DNA from 2 places in the Zobellella denitrificans genome. Region 1 is predicted to be linked to the other one. Evidence: riboswitches for the same ligand, from Rfam matches in the RefSeq annotation. Region 1 holds a riboswitch; the other holds the start of a gene.

Region 1 (7,527 bases):
GCTGAGCTGCCGTTTCAGAACCCCCCTGACCATCATCCTCGGCATCCTGGCCGCCACCCTGCTCAACCACGCCCTGGCGGGCTGGGTAGGCGTATGGATACAACACTGGCTGGATCCGGACTGGCTGCGCTGGCTGCTGGCCGCCTCCTTCTTCGCCATGGCCGCCTGGATGCTGATCCCCGACCGGCTCGACGACGAAGACGGCCGGTTCCGCCGCTTCGGCCCCTTCATCACCACCTTCGTGCTGTTCTTCCTGGCGGAGATGGGCGACAAGACCCAGCTCGCCACCGTGCTGCTGGCGGCCCGCTTCGTGGAGGATTTCTGGCTGGTCATCGCCGGCACCACCCTCGGCATGATGGCCGCCAACGTGCCCGTGGTGCTGCTTGGCAGGAAAGGCGCCGAGCGCATCCCCATGAAGTGGGTACATGGCGCCAGCGCGGTCATCTTCGTGGGATTGGGCGCCACCACCCTGTGGTGGTAGCCTGAATGGACGCCGCCCCGATACGGGGCGGCGTGCCGGCTTAGCCGTAGATATTGAAGCTTTCGGCGTTGAGCCAGAGGTGGGCCAGAATGCTCACCACATAGCCAAGGAAGATCACCGGTGCCCACTTGAGGTGGCCAAAGAAGGTGTACATGCCCCTGGCCTGCCCCATCAACGCCACCCCGGCGGCGGAGCCGATGGACAGCAGGCTGCCGCCCACGCCGGCGGTAAGGGTGATCAGCAGCCAGTTGCCATGGGACATTTCCGGCTGCATGGTCAGTACCGCGAACATCACCGGTATGTTGTCGACAATGGCCGACAGCAAGCCCAGGGCGATATTGGCATAAACCGCGTTCCACTGGGTGTAGAGCAAGTCGGACACCAGTGCCAGATACCCCATGTAACCCAGGCCACCCACGCACATTACCACCCCGTAGAAGAACAGCAAGGTATCCCATTCGGCGCGGGAAACCCGGCTGAACACGTCGAAGGGCACCACGCTGCCGAGGCGCTTGAGCGCTTCCTCGTCACCCCGTTTCTGGGCCAGGGCCCGTTTGCGCGCCAGCGACCCGGGCAGGGTCTGGCGCAGGAAGTAACCGAAAAACTGCAGATAGCCCAGGCCGGTCATCATGCCCAGCACCGGCGGCAGGTGCAGCAGGCTGTGGCAGGCCACGGCGGAGGCGATGGTCAGCAGGAACAGCAGCACGATGCGGATGGCACCACGCTTGAGCTCCACCTCCTCGTAGAGGGCGGCCGGCTTGCGGTTTTCAATAAAGAAATTCATCACCAGCGCCGGCACCAGGTAGTTGAGCAGGGAGGGAATGAACAGGATGAAAAACTCGTTGAACTTGACGATGCCTGCCTGCCACACCATCAGGGTGGTGATATCGCCGAAGGGGCTGAAGGCACCGCCGGCGTTGGCGGCGATGACGATGTTCACGCAGCACAGGTTGATAAAGCGCTTGTCCCCTTCCGCCACCTTGGTCACCACGGCGCACATCAGCAAGGCCGTGGTCAGGTTATCGGCGATGGGCGAGATGAAGAAGGCCAGAAAGCCGGTCAGCCAAAACAGGGATTTGTAACTGAAGCCCTTGCGCACCATCCAGGCCCGCAGGGCATCGAACAGGCGGCGCTCTTCCATGGCGTTGATGTAGGTCATGGCCACCAGCAGGAACAACAACAGCTCGGCGTATTCCAACAGGTTGTGGCGGAAGGCGGCTTCGGTCACCCCCGGGATGCCGTGCTGGATATAGGTCCAGCCGATGGTCACCCAGATGATACCGGCGGCGACCAGTACCGGCTTGGATTTGCGCAGATGCAGGTACTCTTCCCCCATCACCAGCAGGTAGGCGATGACGAAGATAAAGACAGCAAAAAAGCCGACGGCGGAGTAGGTCAGATCCAGTTGTCCTCCGGCCGCAAGGACGGGCGCACTGACAAGCGTTGCCAGCCCTCCCAGAATGGACAAGCACAATTTCCTTTGCATTGTTTTTTCTCGCTTTTGTTGTTTTGGCTATAGTTACCAGCGGTTCTGCCCGCCAGCACGGACAAAACACCCAAAAAGGTTAACATAAAGCAACCCCCAAGACATGGGCGATTCTTGGCGCCTGCTCGCATTTTTTATATCCTGACGGCGCTCGCCCGCCCTGCTCCCGACGGCGTTGAAGTTGCACGCAGTATCCACGTTTTCACCCTTGTCGGCGTTGATAAAAATCAAGCTCGCCACCGCTTGCCGCCACCATCGCCGGCAGCGGGAGAACCGTTAAAATGTAAATATTTAATCTTGTTTTTTGCATTACTTTTCACGATCATTGATCCCTGTTTTCTTCCGTTTTTTAAAGGACAACCCGTGCGCGATAATGATGCCGCCCTGGTCAAGGCATTCCGTCAATCCAGCCCCTATGTGAACCTGCACCGGGGCTCCACCTTTGTGGTGATGTTGGGTGGCGAGGCCATAGATCAGGAAAATTTTCCCAATATCATCAGTGATATAGCGCTGCTTACCAGCCTCGGGATCCGGCTGGTCATCGTGTTCGGCGCCCGTCCGCAGATCGATCGGGGCCTGGAAGAAGCCGGCCTGGCAGGGCTCTTTCACAAGCATACCCGGGTCACCGACGAGGCCAGCTTCCGGGTGATCAAGGACGTCTGCGGTGGCCTGCAGATGGACATCATGGCCCGGCTGTCGATGGGGCTTATCAACACCCCCATGCAGAATGCCCGCATCAACGTGGTGACCGGCAATTTCGTTATCGCCCAGCCCCTGGGGGTGGACGACGGCGTGGACTACCAGCACTCGGGCCGGGTACGCCGCATCCACACCGACACCATCCACCACCAGCTGGCCAACGGCGCCACCGTGCTGATCTCTCCCATCGGCTTCTCGGTGACCGGCGAGAGTTTCAACCTCTCTTCCGAGGAGCTGGCCCGGCGGCTGGCCATCGAGCTCAAGGCCGATAAGTTGATCGGCTTCTGCTCCCAGCGCGGGGTGATGAACGAAAGCGGGGTGGCCATCGCCGAACTCTTTCCCGAGCAGGCGGAAGAACATCTGCAGCGGCTGCTGGCGGAGGGCGATACCATGTCCGGCACCGCCCGCTACCTGCGCGCCGCCATCTCCAGCTGCCGGGCCGGGGTGCCGCGCAGCCACCTGGTGAGCTACCGGGAAGACGGCGCCCTTATTCAGGAGCTGTTCACCCGCGACGGCCTGGGCACCCAGATCGTCAGCCAGAGCGCCGAGCAGGCCCGCCAGGCCCGTATCGACGACATCGGCGGCATCCTGGATCTGATCCGCCCGCTGGAGGAAGAAGGCATACTGGTACGCCGCTCCCGAGAGCAACTGGAGATGGAGGTGGATCAGTTCACCATCATCGAGAAGGACGGCGCCATCATCGGCTGCGCCGCCCTCTATCCCTTCCCGGAGGAAGGCATGGCGGAGATGGCCTGTGTGGCCATCCACCCGGATTACCGCCGGGGCAGCCGGGGCGACATGCTGCTGCACAAGGTGGAGGATCAGGCCAAAAAGCGCGGCCTGACCCGGCTGTTTATCCTCACCACCCGTTCCATCCACTGGTTCCGGGAGCGGGGCTTCGAGCCGGTGGACGTCAGCGCCCTGCCCATGGGCAAGCAGAAGCTGTACAACTTCCAACGCCGTTCGAAAATCATGATGAAGGATCTGGTATAAATGGATTTGGCCATTTAATCATTGACAGTGCCCGGCAGAGTCAGTAGTTATATGGCAGCCCGTTTCGGGCAAAAGAAGAGGCGCGTTATTCAGGCAGCCGGCAGGAGGAGCTCCCACTCCCGAGATCGCCGGTCAGGGGAGATAACGCCGAGGTGGTGATGCGGGGCAGCGCATCACCGTCGGCCACGAAGGCTGAATCCTTCGGGTTGTCACCTTGTGGGTGGAGTGCTTCTAAGTGACCTTTCCCGTCTCTGCAGTCGTTCCCCCGTTTTTGTTTTCGCATGCATACCATCAAGGAGCTGCACTTGAGCCAGTTAACCGTTGCCAAATTCGGCGGAACCAGCGTTGCCGACGCCGATGCCATGAGCCGTTGCGCCGCCATTCTCGAGCAAAACCCCAACACCCGCCTGGCGGTACTGAGCGCCAGTTCCGGCGTCACCAACCTGCTGGTGGCCCTGGCCTCGGGAGAGCACCAACCGGACAGCCGCGCCCGGCTGCTGCAACAGTTGACCGGCATCCAGCAGGGCATCCTCGACAGCCTGGGGCAGCCCGAGATGCTGACCCGGCATATCGAGGAGATACTGCACCATATCAAGGAGCTGGCCGACAGCGCCGCCATCAGTCCCACCAAGGCGCTGCACGACGAGATCGTGGCCCAGGGCGAGCTGATGTCCACGCGTTTGTTCGTGGAACTGCTGCGCCAACGGGGCACCCAGGCCATCTGGTTCGACGTGCGCAAGGTGATGCGCACCGATGACCGCTTCAGCCGCGCCGCCCCCGATCTCACCGCCCTGGCCACGGCGGCGGAAGAAGAACTCAAGCCCCTGTGCGATCACCAGTTGGTGGTGACCCAGGGCTTTATCGGCGCCGCCCACGACGGCCGCACCACCACCCTGGGCCGGGGCGGCAGCGACTACTCCGCCGCCCTGCTGGCCGAGGCGCTGAACGCCGCCGCCGTGGAGATCTGGACCGACGTGCCCGGCATCTACACCACGGATCCGCGCCTGGTGAGCGAGGCCCGCGCCATTCCCGAAATCAGCTTCAGCGAAGCCTCTGAAATGGCCACCTTCGGCGCCAAGGTGCTGCATCCCGCCACCCTGCAGCCGGCGGTGCGCCGCCAGATCCCGGTGTTCGTGGGCTCGAGCAAGGCGCCGGAAGCCGGCGGTACCTGGATCCGCAACAGCACCCCCAGCCAGCCCCTGTTCCGCGCCCTGGCCCTGCGCCGCAACCAGGTATTGCTGACCCTGACCAGCCAGAGCATGTTCCAGGCCCACGGCTTTTTGGCCGAGGTGTTCGGCATTCTGGCCAGGCACAAGATTTCGGTGGATCTCATCACCACCTCCGAGATCAGCGTGTCCCTGACCCTGGACGCCGGCGCCGAGCTGCTGACCGAGGAAGTGCAGGCCGAACTCAGCAAGCATTGCCACCTCAAGGTGGAGCACGGCCTGGCGCTGGTGGCGTTGATCGGCAACCGCATGAGCGAAGTCAACGGCACCGGCAGCCGGGTGTTCCAGGCCCTGAGCGACGTCAATATCCGTATGATCTGCTACGGCGCCAGCCCCCACAACCTGTGCTTCCTGGTCGAGGAAGACGTAGCCGGCCAGGTGGTGGCCGATCTGCACCGGGAACTGCTGCCGGCATAAACCGGCTGGAAGCTGGAAGCTGGAAGCTGGAAGCTGGAAGCTGGAAGAAAAAATAGCAAACGGCGCCGTGATGTACGGCGCCGTTTTTTATTGCCGAAGGCCGGCTCATGTCGAGATGGAATACGCCACTCTCCCTGGCCACATGGTACCGCTTCCAGCTTCAGGCTTCCGGCCTGACTTTTGGTCACAAGTCCGGCTGCCTGATTTGATGCAGAGAAGAGGCAGCAGGGCTACCTCCGCCGACACGCCGCAAGTACGTCCATGTAGGCTCGCACCTGCCATCCCTGGCAGGTGACGGTCGGCGGAGGCCATCCCTGTTGCCTCTTTCAATCTCCGACGTCGTCTGAAGATGGTGCCAACAGGCGGCTGCGAGGCGATAGAGAGGGCAAAGGGCGCAGCTCCGCCGGCCCTCCGCGCCAGGGAGGGCGCGGCGGAGCCCCCAGGGAGGGGTTCACGGCGTGCCGGAGGAGCTGTGCGCTTTGGCCGATGTTTTGCTGATCTAAAGTCAACAAAAACTTGTGACTAAAAGTCAGGCTTCCGGCTTCAAGCTGTTGTTTCAGTTCATCCCCCAGGCCAGTCCCAGGCCGGCCAGCAGCGAGGCAGCCATCGCCAGCGCCACCCACCGCCCCAGCACGGCGTCCCCCAGCGCCAGGGCCATGGCCGCCTTCACCAGGTTGTTGACCGACGCCGCCAGCACGATGCCGAGCACGGCGGTACCGTGATCGATGCCGGACAGCGACATCCGCGTCAGCGACAGGGTGATGGCGTCCACATCGGCCACCCCGGAGGCGAACGACAGCAGCAGTATGCCGGTCCGCCCCAACAACTCCTTCAGCCATTCCCCGAGCAGCATGATCACCAGGATAAGGCCGCCGAACAGGAAGGCGGCCTTGAGATCCAGCGGGTTCAGATGCAGGCTCGGCTGGTCCACGTTCGCCTCGGTGCGGTGGCGGCGCCAGATCCAGGCCGCAGGGACATAGAGCAGCAGCGTCATCACCAGCACCGGCAGCCAGAGGTCGGCCAGCAGCGCCGGGTTGATCAGGGCGCAGTACACCAGGATGCGCGGGAACATGGTGCCGCAGGCCAGCAGTACACCGGCCGCCAGCAGGGGGGAAAGCACCGGCGATTCCCGCGACAGGCGGGAGTAGTGCAGGGTCAGGGCGGTGGAAGAACTCAGTCCCGCGAACAGACTGGTGAAGAAAATGCCCTTCTCGGTGCCGCCGACCCGGATGGCGAAATAGCCGAGGAAGGAAATGGAGGCGATCAGCACCACCATCCACCAGATTTCATAAGGGTTGATGGCACCGCCCGGCCCCATGTCCTTGTTGGGCAGCAGCGGCAGCATCACCACGGTGATCAGCAACAGCTTGAGCCCGGCATCCAGCTCGTGCTCCTGCAGCTTCTGCAGCAGGCCATGGATCTCCCGCTTGTTGTCGAGGATAAAGGCGGTGATCACCGCGGCGGTGGCGGCGATGGCCGGGTTGTCGAGCATCGCCAGGGCGCCGAAGCAGAAGGTCAGCACCAGGCCGACGCTGCCGGTAATGCTGTAATCGGACAGCTCCCGGCTGCGGGCCCGGTAGGCCACCAGGGTCAGGGCGAAGACGCCGAGCAGACCGGCCACCGTCAGCCACTGACCGACATGGCCACCGAGCAGGGCCGTGAGGCCGCCGAGCAGGCCGACCAGGGCATGGGTACGGATGCCGGCTACCCGCAGGCCGGCCTGGGTATCCCGGCTTTGCCAGCCGCGCTGAATGCCGATGAGGGTGCCCAGCAGCAGCGCCACCCCCAGCCGCGCCAGGGTCTGGTGCCCGGCCAGCAGGGTTTCCGCCAGCTCATCCATGGGCGGCTCCCGAAACCGGGCCTCAGCCCGGGCCCCGGCGCCTGTCCTCTATCAGGGTGCCGGCCTGCAGGGATTCCTGCTCGTGGCCCGGCTCCCGCCAGGGCTCCGCCAGGGCCGCCGCCAGCCATTCCTGCATCGCCGGCAGCGCCAGGATGCGCTGGGCGTAGTCGGCGGCAGCCGGTGCCAGCGGCAGGCGGTAGTTGATGGCCCGGAACACCACGGGGGCGAAGAAGGCATCCACAGCGCCGAAGGCCTCCCCCGCCAGCCAGGGACCGCCGAAGCGGGCAAGCCCCTGCTGCCACAGCTCGTTCAGGCGCTCGAGATCCTGGCGCAGGGCATCGTCCATCTCGTCAAGGGCAATGTGCAGGCCGCAGTTCATCGGGCA
Region 2 (7,527 bases), 280 kb from region 1:
TGAAGGTATCCACCTCCAGGCGCAACCCGACCCGGGCTTCGATCACCCCCACCCCGGCCCGGTCATCCAGCCGCGGCGTCATGGCGTAGGGGCTGAGCCCCCTTTCCCGGTAATTGAAGTGCGCCTGTATCAACTGGGTGGACTTGCCCGAGTTCATGGCCGCGTATTTATAGTGGAGAGAGGCCATTGCCTTGTAAGTTCCTTTGTTTCAGGGCCCAGCCTGCCAGTACCAGCATAAAGGCGATGGCCGCCGCCAGGAAGCCCATCGGCAACGAGGCGGTGTAGCCCAGGGCCAGATAGCCGGCCACGCTGACCAGGGCGATGGAAAGCGCATAGGGCAACTGGGTGACCACATGGTCGATATGGTGGCAGGAGGCCCCGGTGGAAGACAATATGGTGGTATCCGATATCGGCGAGCAATGATCGCCAAACACGGCTCCCGCCATCACCGCCGACATGCCCGGCAACAGCAGCTGGGCATCGATGGCCATGGTCATGTCGGCCGCAATGGGCAACATGACCCCGAAGGTACCCCAGCTGGTGCCGGTGGCAAAGGCCATCACCCCGGCCAGCAGAAAGAGTATGGCCGGCAACACGAACAGAGGAATGTTCTGTTGCACCAGGGAAGCCAGGTACTTGCCGGTTTCCAGCTCGGCGATAAGGCCGGCGATGGTCCAGGCAAACAACAGGATATAAATGGCCGGCAGCATTCCTTTCAGCCCGAGCTTCAGAACATGCCCCCAGACCGCCAGGGCAGCCCCGTGCCGGATCATGGCAACCGCACAGACCAGCACGCCGGCAACACCGCCCAGTACCAGGGAGCGACCCACATTGGTGTTTTCGAGGGCGGCCAGCACGGTGAAGGACAGGTTATTATCCGCCAGCGCCGCCGCCCCGGTGGCCAGCAGGGAAACCACGGTCACCAGGGTAAGGGTGCCGATTGCCAGCAGCAGATCGACGACCCGGCCGGGACTGTCGGCACTGTCGGCCACCCCGGGCGGTGTGCCTTTCGCCTGGTCGAACAGGACGCCGTCCAGCGCCTGCCGTTCATGATGGGCCATGGCCCCCAGATCCCAGCCGCCACGGATTACCAGCAAGACCATCAGCAGGGTAAAGACGGCGTAGAAATTCATCGCCCCCATGACGAGGAAGGCGCCCAGGGCGCTCTGTCCGGTCAGGCCATAGCTCGCCAGTATGCCGCCGACCAGGGCAATGATATAGGCCCCCCAGGAAGAGACCGGCATCAATACGCACACCGGGGCGGCGGTGGAGTCCAGCAAATAGGCGAGTTTGGCCCGGGAAATACGAAAACGATCGGTGACGGGCCGGCAAATGGTGCCCACTGAAAGACTATGGAAATAGTCATCGATAAAAAAGATGAACACCAGCAGACCCGTCATGATCTTCGCCTGACGGCGGCTTTTAATCCGCTCCTGAGCCCAGTGTGCAAACGCCAGCGTCGCGCCGGTATGGCTGAGCATGCTGATCATGCAGCCCAGCAACAGCAAGAACAGCAGGATATTTACATTCCATTCGTTCACGGCATTGTCGGACCAAAGCAGTGCCGCTACATTGCGGCTCAAATGAACCAGTGCATCGAGAGGATTGAATTGCTGCAACAGCAACACCCCCAGGACAATGCCGACCCCAAGGGAAAGCAGTACCCGCCGGGTAAAAATGGCCAGAATGATGGCCAGCAAGGGAGGCAGTAGCGACCAGAACGTCTGAACAAAAAGATGTGATTCCACGAGGACACCTGAATCTGAGTTGTCAACATCACCACCAGGAGCAGGAACCGATGTCAAGGCCGTCCCCTCTTTCCCAGCAGTAGCGCATCATGAAAACATTCATGACAGTATCAGCCCTTTCGGCACTGATCCCAACCAGACCATCGGATAAATGGCGTGGCTTCGGCATCTATTCCTTTCAACCAGGATAAACGGCATCACCCTGAGCTGGTTTACTGATAATAGACGCGCCTCTACGCAGGCAAGCCGGAGGATTTTACTGATAAAAAGCAAAAGATCAATATATTAAACCAAAATAATGAGATCTTTCGCTACCTTGGCACGCATAGCATATCTGTGCCATGCTGTTTTATGAAAAAATGCAGCTCGGTTCACAGGTTTTTGTTAAGTTCTGGCTCAGGCGATTGTCCCGCGACCGCTATTGCCATTGCCGAATAATGAAGCAGCCCTTTAATCACATTCTTGATTAGCGATTGATTTTTGCAAATTGCAAAGCCATATCCGTCAATATATGACGAGACAGGAATTGAAAAGAATGCGCCTGTTAAAGTCTGTATTAATTAACTTGCTTCATTTAAAATGAAGTTGTAAATTTAATTTATTACAGCATCGATAGAACACCACAGGTGAACCCAATGACCGAATTTTTGAAGACACTGCTCAACATTCGCAGCCTGCGTGCTGCTACCCGCGATCTGACTCTGGAACAACTGGAAGAAGGCTTGGCCAAACTGACTTCTATTGTAGAAGAACAGCGTGAAGCCAAAGCCGCCGAGCGCGCCGCCAATGAAGAGCGTGAGCGTAAACTGAAAGAGTTTGTCAGCAAGCTGGAGGCCGATGGCATCGATATTAACGATCTCATCGAGATGGCCGAGCCGAGCAAAAAAGCGGTCAGCGGCACTCGCAGCAAACGTCCCGCCAAATATCAATACGAGGACGATAACGGCGAATACAGAACCTGGACCGGTCAGGGACGCAAGCCCGCCGCCATCCAGAAAGCCATTGAGAGTGGCGAGAAAAAACTGGAAGACTTTCTGATCAAGTAATGCGATTCAAAAACAGGGCCTCCGGGCCCTGTTTTCATCCTCGCCTTGAATAATTAACAAGCAGATATCTACGGCGGCATCGCCGGATCTGTAGGCGCCCGTTTACGTGGCGCAAATGGGCGAACAGCATCAAGCCTCGAAACGTTGCACCATTTTTTCCCACCAGCGTGCCTGTGCGTGCCGGCTAAAGCGGCACCTACAGCGGCATCGCCGGATCTGTAGGCGCCCGTTCACGTGGCGGAAATGGGCGAACAGCATCAAGCCTCGAAACGTTGCACCATTTTTTCCCACCAGCTTGCCTGTGCGTACCGGCTAAAGCGGCACCTACAGCGGCATCGCCGGATCTGTAGGCGCCCGTTCACGTGGCGCAAAGGCGAACGGCGCAGATCCTGATATTCCAACGTCTGCTGGTGCCGGCATCCTGCCTTTATCAGGCCTGCTCCAGCAAGGGGTAAAGCCCCGCGTCCAGTCCGTTCAGCTTGAGTTCGTAAACCAGTGCCAGCTCCGCCCCGAGCCGGTCATCCGGCCAGCCACGCCGTTCCAGCCAGCACAGATAAGCCATGGGCAGCCGCAACAGCGGCCGGCCATGGTATTTGCCGAAGGGCATGGGTTTATTGATGATAAGCCGCAGCTCGGCCGCTGAGAACCCCATACTTTATATCCCGATACACGACAAGAGCGGCATCTTTCCGTCAGCCGGCAGCGGCCAGGCCGCGGTTGATTTGTGCCAGCACAGCGGCAGGATCATCGGCCTGGGTAATGGGGCGGCCGATGACCAGATAATCGCTGCCGGCAGCCAGGGCCTGCTCCGGGGTCATGATCCGGCGCTGATCACCCGCCTCGCTTCCCGCCGGGCGAATGCCTGGCGTCACCAGTTTGAAGTCCGGCCCCAGCTCGGCCTTCAGCAAGCTGGCCTCCTGGGCCGAACAGACCACGCCGTCCAGGCCCGCATCCCGGGTCAGGCGGGCCAGGGTCAGTACCTGCTCGGCGGGAGAGCGCAGTACCCCCACCTGGTGCAATTCTTCCCCCGTCATGCTGGTCAGCACGGTGACGGCGATAAGCAGCGGCGCCTTGTCCCCGTAAGGCTGCAGGGCCGCCTTGGCCGCCTGCATCATGCGCGGGCCACCGCTGGCATGGACGTTGACCATCCACACCCCGAGCTCGGCCGCCGCCGCCACCGCCTTGGCCACGGTATTGGGAATATCGTGGAATTTCAGATCGAGGAAGACATCGAAGCCGGCGTCCACCAGGGAGCGGACAAATTCCGGCCCGAACAGGGTGAACATCTCCTTGCCCACTTTCAGCCGGCAACTGGCCGGATCCAGCCTGGCCACCAGCGCCAGTGCCTCCTGCCGATCGGCGAAGTCGAGCGCTATCAGGATCTTGGGATCATGAATGTTTGAATCTTGCATGGGTTACCTTTTTTATCACGGGTCGTAAGGAGTGGGGGCTGAGCAGTAAGACGTTCTTTACTCGTCACGCCTCACGCCTCACCCCTCACGCCTCACCCCTCACGCCTCACCCTTTATTCGCCATCAAGTCCCCGCACCGGCTTGATGCTGCCCCACTGCTTGCAGGAGGGACATTGCCAGAATAAAGATTGGGAAGAGAAGCCGCATTGGCCACAGCGATGGCTGGGCTTGGCCTTGATCTGTTCGGCCACCAGCGACTTGAGCATTTCCAGGCTTTCCCGCGCCCTGCCCTGCTCGGCATTGGCCGCATGATAGGACATCAGCCGATGGAAGCCTTTCATGGTCGGATGACGTTGCAACTGGCGCAGCACCATCTGTTCGGCGCTAAGGGTTCCCTGGGTTTCACCGATCTTGTCGGCCAGCATCAGCACCGCGCTGGTGCCGCTGTCCTTGGCCACCCATTGCTCCAGCTGGCGGATGAACTCCTCCTCCCTGCCGAGCTCCCGGTAACAGCGCTGCAGCGCCGGCAGTACCTCGGAAATAAAGTCCGCATCCTGCTCGGTGACCCGGCTCAGGCACTGGATGGCCTGTGCCCACTCTGCCCCCGCCATATGAATATCCGCCAGGCGGATATTGGCCCTGACACAACCGGCATCCGCCTTGAGGGCCTTCTTGAACAGCGTGATCGCCGTCTTGGCATCCTGTTGCCGCCACTGCTGCTCGGCCAGTTCACAGTAGAAATGCCCCATGGGGGTCATCGCCTTGATGCCCTGGCGCTTCTTCAACCGTTCGGCAACGGCAATGGCCTTTTCCCACTCCCGCAACTGCTGATAGATCTGCATCAGCTGGCCCAAGGCCGCTTCTTCGTAATCCGGATCGTCTTTCAGCTCAACCAGGATATGCTCGGCCCGATCCAGCAGGCCTGCCGCCAGAAAGTCCCGGGCCAATTCCAGCATGGCCAGGTGGCGCTGTTCGGTCAACAGGTTGGGTCGGGCGATCAGGTTCTGATGGATGCGAATGGCCCGGTCAACTTCCCCCCGGGAGCGGAACAGATTACCGAGTGCCAGGTGGGTTTCTATGGTTTCACTGTCGACCTGCAACAGTTGAATAAAGAGATCGACCGCCTTGTCGGGCTCGTCGGAAAGCAGAAAATTCAACCCGGCAACGTATTGCCGGGAGAAGTGATTGGATTGTTGTTGAGCATCCTGCCGGACTCCCCTGCGCCCCATATACCAGCCATAGGCGGCAGCCACCGGAAGCAGCAGAAACAGCAATTCCAGCATGGGGCTCGTCAATCCTTAACGGGCAAGGCCCTGAGCTCTTCCAATTCCTTGTGTTGACGCTCGACTTTCTTGCGCAGCCCGCTGTTGTTCATCTTGAGGCGCAGCATCACCAGGCCGAATACCAGCCAGCCGATAAGAAAACCGGCCACGAAGACCACGGCCAGTAATGTGGAAAGACGGTATTCTCCCTGGGCCAGCAAATAATTGACCTGCACCAGTTGATCGTTTTGCGACCCCAGGGTCAGCCCTACCGCGAACAAGATAGCCAGGAATACCAGACCAATAATGATTTTCACCTTATCCTCTCAACTTCCTGATTTTGAGTGTTGGCATTATCCCGGAAAAGCGCTGATCCCGCCAGCCGGGCACGCATGAAAAGTGATATCGGACGGCACCGGTATGGCTCAGGACGGGTTCACCCGCTCCCGCAGCTCTTTTCCCGGTTTGAAATGAGGAACGTACTTGCCGGTCAATTCCACTTTTTCACCGGTCTTGGGGTTGCGGCCCTGGCGGGGGGCACGATAGTGCAATGAGAAACTGCCGAAACCGCGAATTTCGATGCGATCGCCGGTTTGCAGGGTCGAGGCCATTTGCTCGAGGATTTCCTTGATGGCGTTTTCCACTTCCTTGGCGGAAAGATGACCGTATTGCTCGGCCAAACGCTCAATCAGATCGGATTTGGTCATGATGTATGTCTCCTGAACACCAAATAAAAAGGGGGCGCGAAGGCCCCCTTTTGAATTCGGACAGGCTTATTCGCCTTTCGCCGCCTTGAAAGCTTCGGCCATGGCACTCAAACCAACTTCTTCTTGCTGTTGCTGGTTCAGGTTGTCCATAACGGCTTTCTCTTCAGCTTCGTCTTTCGCACGGATAGACAGGCTGACGGTACGGTTTTTGCGGTCAACGCCCATGAAACGCGCTTCGACTTCTTCACCCACGCTCAGTACGGTGGAGGCGTCTTCGATGCGGTCGCGGGAGATGTCGGCAACGCGGATGTAACCTTCCACGCCTTCTTCCAGCTCAACCACGGCGCCCTTGGCGTCAACGGCGGTGATGGTACCCTTAACGATAGCACCTTTCTTGTTGTCAGACAGGTACTTATTGAAAGGATCCTCGTCGATTTGCTTCACGCCCAGGCTGATGCGCTCACGCTCCGGATCGACCTGCAGCACCACGGCGTCGATTTCGTCGCCCTTCTTGAACTCACGAACGGCTTCTTCACCGTTGGCGTTCCAGGAGATGTCGGACAGGTGAACCAGGCCATCGATGCCGCCGTCCAGGCCGATGAAGATACCGAAGTCGGTGATGGACTTGATCTTGCCGGAAACACGGTCGCCCTTGTTGTGGGTTTCCGCGAACAGCTGCCAGGGGTTGGACTTGCACTGTTTCAGGCCCAGGGAGATACGACGACGCTCTTCGTCGATGTCCAGCACCATCACGTCTACGTTGTCGCCAACGGAAACCACCTTGGACGGGTGGATGTTCTTGTTGGTCCAGTCCATTTCGGACACGTGTACCAGGCCTTCAACGCCTTCTTCGATCTCAACGAAGCAGCCGTAGTCGGTCAGGTTGGTCACGCGGCCGGACAGGCGGGTGCCTTCCGGATAGCGGTTGGCGATATCCACCCAGGGATCGGCGCCCAGTTGCTTCAGACCCAGAGACACACGGGTACGCTCGCGGTCGAACTTCAGCACCTTGACGTTGATCTCGTCGCCCACGTTCACGATCTCGGAAGGATGCTTGACGCGCTTCCAGGCCATGTCGGTGATGTGCAGCAGGCCGTCTACGCCGCCCAGGTCCACGAAGGCGCCGTAGTCGGTCAGGTTCTTGACGATACCCTTGACTTCCTGGCCTTCCTGCAGGTTTTCGAGCAGCTGCTCGCGCTCAACGCTGTTCTCGGTTTCGATCACGGCGCGGCGGGAAACCACCACGTTGTTGCGCTTCTGGTCCAGCTTGATGACTTTGAACTCAAGCTCTTTGCCTTCCAGATGCAGGGTGTCACGTACCGGACGCACGTCAACCAGAGAACCGGGCAGGA

What was found. A riboswitch is a leader RNA that binds a small molecule or an ion and turns the genes downstream of it on or off. The one in region 1 is predicted to bind lysine.
Region 2: it holds a riboswitch for lysine, as region 1 does, so the genes downstream of both, AN401_RS10115 (Na+/H+ antiporter NhaC family protein) here and lysC (lysine-sensitive aspartokinase 3) in region 1, are expected to answer to the same signal.

What each region holds. Positions count from the first base shown of each region.
Region 1 is NZ_CP012621.1:2,410,739-2,418,265, forward strand. It holds gene AN401_RS11395 (TMEM165/GDT1 family protein) at 1-481, shown strand, start outside; gene nhaD (sodium:proton antiporter NhaD) at 522-1,967, opposite strand; gene argA (amino-acid N-acetyltransferase) at 2,331-3,659, shown strand; lysine riboswitch at 3,727-3,898, shown strand; gene lysC (lysine-sensitive aspartokinase 3) at 3,965-5,302, shown strand; gene AN401_RS11415 (MgtC/SapB family protein) at 5,859-7,142, opposite strand; gene AN401_RS11420 (glutathione S-transferase family protein) at 7,165-7,527, opposite strand, start outside.
Region 2 is NZ_CP012621.1:2,132,860-2,140,386, forward strand. It holds gene AN401_RS10110 (thymidine kinase) at 1-187, opposite strand, end outside; gene AN401_RS10115 (Na+/H+ antiporter NhaC family protein) at 168-1,748, opposite strand; lysine riboswitch at 1,821-1,992, opposite strand; gene AN401_RS10120 (H-NS family histone-like protein) at 2,384-2,794, shown strand; gene AN401_RS10125 (DUF3820 family protein) at 3,225-3,446, opposite strand; gene pyrF (orotidine-5'-phosphate decarboxylase) at 3,487-4,191, opposite strand; gene lapB (lipopolysaccharide assembly protein LapB) at 4,320-5,489, opposite strand; gene AN401_RS10140 (LapA family protein) at 5,498-5,785, opposite strand; gene ihfB (integration host factor subunit beta) at 5,894-6,178, opposite strand; gene rpsA (30S ribosomal protein S1) at 6,242-7,527, opposite strand, start outside.